2 regions of the Nocardioides sp. SRI_004 genome follow, and region 2 is predicted to be linked to the other one. Evidence: riboswitches for the same ligand, from Rfam matches in the RefSeq annotation. Region 2 holds a riboswitch; the other holds the start of a gene.
The links. A riboswitch is a leader RNA that binds a small molecule or an ion and turns the genes downstream of it on or off. The one in region 2 is predicted to bind thiamine pyrophosphate.

Region 1: another riboswitch for thiamine pyrophosphate. It lies ahead of thiE (thiamine phosphate synthase); the one in region 2 lies ahead of AC2YHB_RS00195 (thiamine ABC transporter substrate-binding protein).

What each region holds. Positions count from the first base shown of each region.
Region 1 covers NZ_JBYCZV010000016.1:109,946-113,121, reverse strand. Annotated here, with positions in the region: gene AC2YHB_RS20365 (choice-of-anchor P family protein) at 1-326, opposite strand, end outside; gene AC2YHB_RS20360 (NAD(P)-binding domain-containing protein) at 560-1,645, shown strand; TPP riboswitch at 1,649-1,759, shown strand; gene thiE (thiamine phosphate synthase) at 1,750-2,367, shown strand; gene AC2YHB_RS20350 (FAD-dependent oxidoreductase) at 2,529-3,176, shown strand, end outside.
Region 2 covers NZ_JBYCZV010000001.1:32,623-35,798, forward strand. Annotated here, with positions in the region: gene AC2YHB_RS00185 (SDR family oxidoreductase) at 1-122, shown strand, start outside; gene AC2YHB_RS00190 (MBL fold metallo-hydrolase) at 133-1,206, shown strand; TPP riboswitch at 1,208-1,314, shown strand; gene AC2YHB_RS00195 (thiamine ABC transporter substrate-binding protein) at 1,306-2,367, shown strand; gene AC2YHB_RS00200 (ABC transporter permease) at 2,375-3,176, shown strand, end outside.

The sequences.
Region 1 (3,176 bases), on a different contig from region 2:
CGCGCCCACGAGTTGATCTCGATGTTGCCACCGCTCTTGGTGGCCCAGGTCTTGGTCTCGGCGGCGCCGACGCTCAGCAGGCCGGTGACATTGGCCGCGGCGGTGCTGTTGCTGGACGTTCGGGCCGGACCGCCGCTGATCGCGGTCGCCGCGGTCAGGTCGGACGAGACGGTGCTGCCGAGCGCCTTGACGTACGTGGCGCCGGTGTTGGCGGAATAATTCCAGTCGTCGACCGGTGCGGCCTGCGCGGACGGCGACGGGACCGCCACCAGTGCGAAGACCGTCGCCAGGAAGGCGAACAGGCTCAAGAGCTTACGGACGTTCACGGGACCCCATTCCCACAGTGTTTTTCGTTGTCGTGTCCCCCGGCAGAACCCACGCTCCGCCCCGAGAGGGGGTAAAAGCCATGCCGTTCCCGCAGTATCAACGGAGCAATCCCCCCGCAGGTCACGCACAGATGGCGACAGGCTATCGCCTCCGTCCGGCTCGCGTGAGAGGGGTGACCAAACTCGCAGTGGGTACCGGGACGTGTTTCGCGCTCGCGAGCGTTCCTCCCACCATGCACGTGTACGACGCCGTGGTGATCGGGGCAGGCCAGGCCGGCCTGTCCGCGTCGTACCACCTCGGCCGGCTCGGCCTCGACCACGTGGTCCTCGACGCCAACCCCCGCCCGGGCGGGGCGTGGCAGCACCGCTGGGACTCGCTCACGATGAACGACGTCCACGGCGTCGCCGACCTGCCCGACGCGCCCGCCCCCGGCGGCTCGGCCGACCGGGCGAACGCGGTCCTCGCCGACTGGTTCGCGCGCTACGAGGCCGACCACCGGCTGCCCGTCGTCCGGCCCGTGCGCGTGGACCGGGTGACCTCCGAGGGCGACCTGCTGGTGGTGCACGCCGGCGCGCGGCAGTGGACCACGCGGACGCTGGTCAACGCGACCGGCACCTGGACGCAGCCTTTCGTGCCGTCGTACCCGGGGGCGGGGGAGTTCCGCGGCGAGCAGCTGCACACCGCCGACTACCCGGGGCCGGAGCACTTCGACGGCAAGCGGGTGCTCGTCGTCGGTGGCGGGGCCTCGGCCGTGCAGTTCATCGGCGAGCTGGCACCGCGGACCGACGTGCTCTGGGCGACCCGCCGCCCGCCGGTCTGGCGCGAGCACTTCGACGAGAACGTCGGTCGCCATGCGATCGAGATGGTGCAGGAGCGGGTGCGGCAGGGCCTGCCGCCCGCGAGCGTCGTCAGCGTGACCGGCCTCGCCCTGCGTCCGCAGGAGCAGGAGGCCGCGCGGCTGGGCGCCTACGAGCGGCGGCTGCCGATGTTCGAGCGGATCGAGCCGGACGGCGTCCGCTGGGCCGACGGCCGCTTCGAGCGGGTCGACGTGATCCTCTGGGCCACCGGCTTCCGGCCCGCGGTGGCCCACCTCGCACCGCTGCACCTGCGCAGCCCGCACGGCGGGATCGCCCTGCTGCAGAGCGGGTCCGACGTGCAGACCGCGACCACCGCGGAGCGCGACCCGCGGGTCCAGCTGGTCGGCTACGGGCCCTCCGCGAGCACGATCGGGGGCAACCGTGCGGGACGCGCGGCGGCGCTCGCCGTCCGCCGCTTCCTGGACGCGCAGTTGCGCGCCGGGGACCGTGCGCTAGCGTGATCGTCGACAACCCACGGGAGTCCGCGGCAGCGGGCTGAGAGGGAGCTGGAGCCGCTCCGACCGTCACACCTGATCCGGATCATGCCGGCGAAGGAACGGATGAGATGACTGTGCTGCGTGCTGTTCCCCTCGATGTGCCGAGGCTGACCTGCCTCGTGTCCGATGCCGACGACCTGTCGCTGTTGCCGGCGCTCGCCCGGGCCGGCGTGGACGGCTTCCAGGTCCGGGCCAAGGGCCTGACGACCCGCGACCTCGTCGCGCTGAGCCGTGCGGTGCTCGACGCCGTCCGCCCGTACGACGCCCGGGTGCTCGTCAACGACCGGCTGGACGTCGCCCTCGCCGCTGGTGCCGATGGCGTCCACCTCGGCGCCGAGGACCTCGCGGTCGCCGACGCCCGGCGGCTGGCGCCGCACCTCCTGGTCGGCGCGACCTGCCGGACCCGCGCGGGTGCGGAGGCGGCCGCCGCGGACGGTGCCGACTACGCCGGGTTCGGCCCGCTGCTCGCGACGACGTCCAAGGCGGGGCTGCCCGCCCCACTGGGCGTGGACGCGGTCCGCGAGGCCGCCGGCGTCCTCCCGCTCGTCGCGATCGGCGGCCTCACGGCCACCACGGCCACCGGCGCCCGGGCCGCAGGCGCGCACGGCGTGGCCGTGATCGGCGCGATCTGGCGACATCCCGATCCCGTGGCAGCAGCGAAGGAGCTCGTGCAGGCAGTCGCTTAGGCCATGTCTCCCACGCCACCGCCTGCTGCGCGACGTTTCCGACTCGATCTGGCTGCGTTGGGGTCGCTCGACGTGCGATCCAGCATGCCTTCGCGTCCCCGCCTTGCCAGATCGGCCGCAAACGCCGCTCGCGACGGCGCTGACGTGGGAGGCATGGCCTGATGCGGGTCGAGGTGCTCGGCGCCGGCATCGTCGGGCTCACCGTCGCCGACGAGCTGCTCCGCCGTGGCCACGACGTGGTCGTCGTCGACCCGCGGCCCGCCCGCGGGGCGTCGTACGCGGCGGCGGGGATGCTGAGCCCGGCTGCCGAGGTCTGGTACGGCGAGGAGGACGTGCTGCGGCTCGGCACCGCGTCGCTGCGGCTGTGGCCCGCGCTGGCCGACCGCCTGGGGCTCGAGCTGCGTCGCGCCGGCACCCTGCTGGTCGGGTACGACGCCGCGGACCTCCAGCAGGTCGCCAGGCAGGCCGAGCTGCTGACCCGGCACGGCCACGACGCTCGGCTGCTCGACCGCGCCGGCGTGCGGGAGCTGGAGCCGGCGCTGGCCCGCGTGGCCGGGGGTGCGCTGCTGCCCGGCGAGGCGAGTGTCGACCCGCGGGCCGCGTGTGACGCGCTGCTGGCACGGGTGCCGGTGCGGGGCGAGCCGGCGGGCGCCGACGTCACCGTCGTCGCGACCGGGGCCCGGCTCCCGGAGCCGTGGACGCACCTCGTGTCCGGCGTGCGCGGCGAGATCCTCCGACTCCGCTCCGACGACCCACCGGAGCGCACCGTGCGCGGCTGGGTCGCGGGGGAGCCGGTCTACCTGGTGCCG
Region 2 (3,176 bases):
ACCTGTCCTCGCGCGCGGGCCAGTTCGTGACGGGCAAGCTGCTCGAGGTCGACGGCGGGATCCAGCAGCCCAACCTCGACCTCGGCCTCCCCGACCTCCAACCCGAGACGGCCCCTCTCTAAGGTCGGGGTCATGAGCACCAAGGGCGTCGCGACCGGTCATGCCATCTCGCCGGACTCCGGCGAGCACTGGGCCAACGAGGGCGCCTGGAAGGTCGCGGACGGCATCCACCGCATCCCGCTGCCGCTGCCGATGGACGCCCTCAAGGCGATCAACGTGTACGTCGTCGAGGGGGACGACGGGCTCACCCTCATCGACGGCGGCTGGTCCATCCCGGTCGCCCGCGAGCTGCTCGACAAGAGCCTGCGCTCGATCGACTCCGGCTTCGGCGACATCAAGCGCTTCCTCGTGACCCACGTCCACCGCGACCACTTCACGATGGCCACCGTCCTCGGCCACGAGTACGGCGCCGAGGTGGCCCTCGGCGTCGACGAGAAGCCCGCGCTCGAGCTGCTCCACCGGGCCTCCCTCGGCGAGATCAAGGGCAGCCCGTTCCTCGAGGTGCTGCGCACCGCCGGCGCCGCGGACATCGCGGACCTGTGGGAGGCCGGCCACGACGGCGAGCTGCCCGACGCGGCGGACTGGGCCTTCCCCGACCTCTGGCTGGAGGGCGACCGCAGCTTCGAGGTCGGCCACCGCGTCATCGACGCGGTGCACACCCCCGGTCACACGCCGGGCCACTACGTCTACGCCGACCGGGCCGAGGGCGTGCTCTTCGCCGGCGACCACGTGCTCCCGACGATCACCCCGTCGATCGGCTTCACCGTGCCGGCCGTCGAGCAGCCGCTGGGGCAGTTCATGGCCTCGCTGGCGCGGGTGCGCCAGCTGCCCGACCTGCGGATCCTCCCGGCCCACGGGCCGGTCGCCCCGTCGTCGTACGAGCGTGTCGACGAGCTGCTCGCCCACCACGAGGAGCGTCTCGAGCTGTGCCTCGCCTCGCTGCGGGCGCGCGGCACGGTCACCTCGCTCGTGGTCGCGAAAGACCTCGGCTGGACCCGCCACGAGCGGGCCTACGACGAGCTCGACGTCTTCAGCCAGGGAATGGCTGCGATGGAGACGAAGGCCCACCTCGACCTGCTCGTCGCGCGCGGCCAGGCGACGTCGGCGGACCGGGCCGACGGGGTGGAGTACACCGCCGTAAACTAGGGCGGTCAGACAGGGGAGCCCGCGCCACGGGCTGAGAGTGCGGTACGCCGCAGACCCTCCGAACCTGATCCGGTTAGCACCGGCGAAGGGAGTCCACCCATGCGTGCGCGCGCACTCACCACGATCACCGGTCTCACGGCGGCGACCCTCCTGGCGGGCGGCTGCTCGCTCGTCGGGCAGGAGGACGACGACAAGGCGGGGGTGCGGAACACCGAGGTCACCCTGGTGACCCACGAGTCCTTCGCGATCCCCGAGGAGCTGGTCGAGCAGTTCGAGAAGGACACCGGCTACCAGCTGACGATCAGCAAGCTCGCCGACGCGGGCGCGCTGACCAACCAGCTGGTGCTCACGAAGGACGACCCGATCGGCGACGTCGTCTTCGGCGTCGACAACACCTTCGCGACCCGGGCCGTGGACGAGGGCGTCTTCGACGCCTACGCCCCCGAGCTCCCGGACGGTGCCGAGGCCTACGAGCTGCCGGGCGACGACGACGACGCGCTCACGCCCGTCGACACCGGCGCGGTCTGCGTCAACGTCGACTCGGCGTGGTTCCGCAGCAAGGGGATCGCCGAGCCGCAGACCCTCGCTGACCTGACCGAGCCCGCCTACAAGGACCTGCTCGTCGTCCCGGCCGCGAGCACCAGCTCGCCGGGCCTGGCCTTCCTTCTGGCCACGATCGGCCGCTACGGCGACGGGTGGCAGGGCTACTGGAAGGACCTCGCCGCCAACGGCGCCAAGGTCGTCAAGGGCTGGACCGAGGCCTACTTCGAGGACTTCACCTTCTCCGGCGGTGACCGCCCGATCGTCGTCTCCTACGACTCGTCGCCGGCCTTCACGCTCAACAAGGCCAAGACCCGGACGACGACGAAGGCGCTGCTCGACGGCTGCTTCCAGCAGGTCGAGTACACCGGCGTGCTGAAGGGCGAGGACACCAACACCGAGGGCGCGCACGCGGTCATCGACTGGCTGCTGTCGCCGGAGGTGCAGGCCGCGCTGCCGCCGTCGATGTACGTCTTCCCGGTCGCCGACGGCGTCGAGCTGCCCGCCGACTGGGCGAAGTTCGCGAAGCGCCCCGAGGAGACCGAGACCGTCGACCCGGCCGAGATCGCCGAGCAGCGGCAGTCGTGGCTGGAGGAGTGGACGGACATCGTCTCGAAGTGAGCTGGAGATGAGCACGGCCGTCGGCGGGGCGAGGGGGCGGACGACGGGACGCATCGCGTACGTCGTCCTGGCCCTGGTCCCCGTCGCGGTGGTGACCGTCTTCTTCGTGCTGCCCGTCGGCGCCATGCTGCACCGCGGGCTGTGGCCCGAGGGCCGCTTCGATCCGGGCGCCGTCCTCGACGTGCTGCGGCGACCACGGACCGGCCGGGTGGTGTGGTTCACCGTCTGGACCAGCACCGTGGCCACCACGGTCGCGGTCGCCCTCGGCCTGCCGGCGGCGTACGTCCTGCACCGGCTGCGCTTCCCGGGCCGCTCGGTGGTCCGTGCCGCGCTGCTGGTGCCCTTCGTGCTGCCGACCGTCGTCGTCGGGCTCGCGGTGCGCGAGCTGATCGCCCCGGCGGGCGTGCTCGGCTTCCTCGGACTCGACGGCACAGCGGTCGCGATCATCATCGGGCTGGTCTTCTTCAACGTCGCCGTCGTGATCCGCACCGTCGGCGTCGCCTGGGAGTCGCTCGACCGTCGACCCGCCGAGGCGGCCGCGGCGCTCGGAGCGACGCCGTGGCAGGTCTTCCGGACCGTCACCTTCCCGGCGCTGCGGCCGGCCGTCGTGTCCGCCGCGAGCGTGGTGTTCCTCTTCTGCGCGACCGCGTTCGGCGTGGTACTGATCCTCGGCGGGGTGCGCTACTCCTCGGTGGAGACCGAGATCTACCTGCTGACCGCCGACCTGCTCGACCTGCCGGCGGCTGCCGCGCTGTCGCTGGTGCAGATGCTCGCGGTGGTCCTCCTGCTCGTCGTGGTCGGCCGGCTGC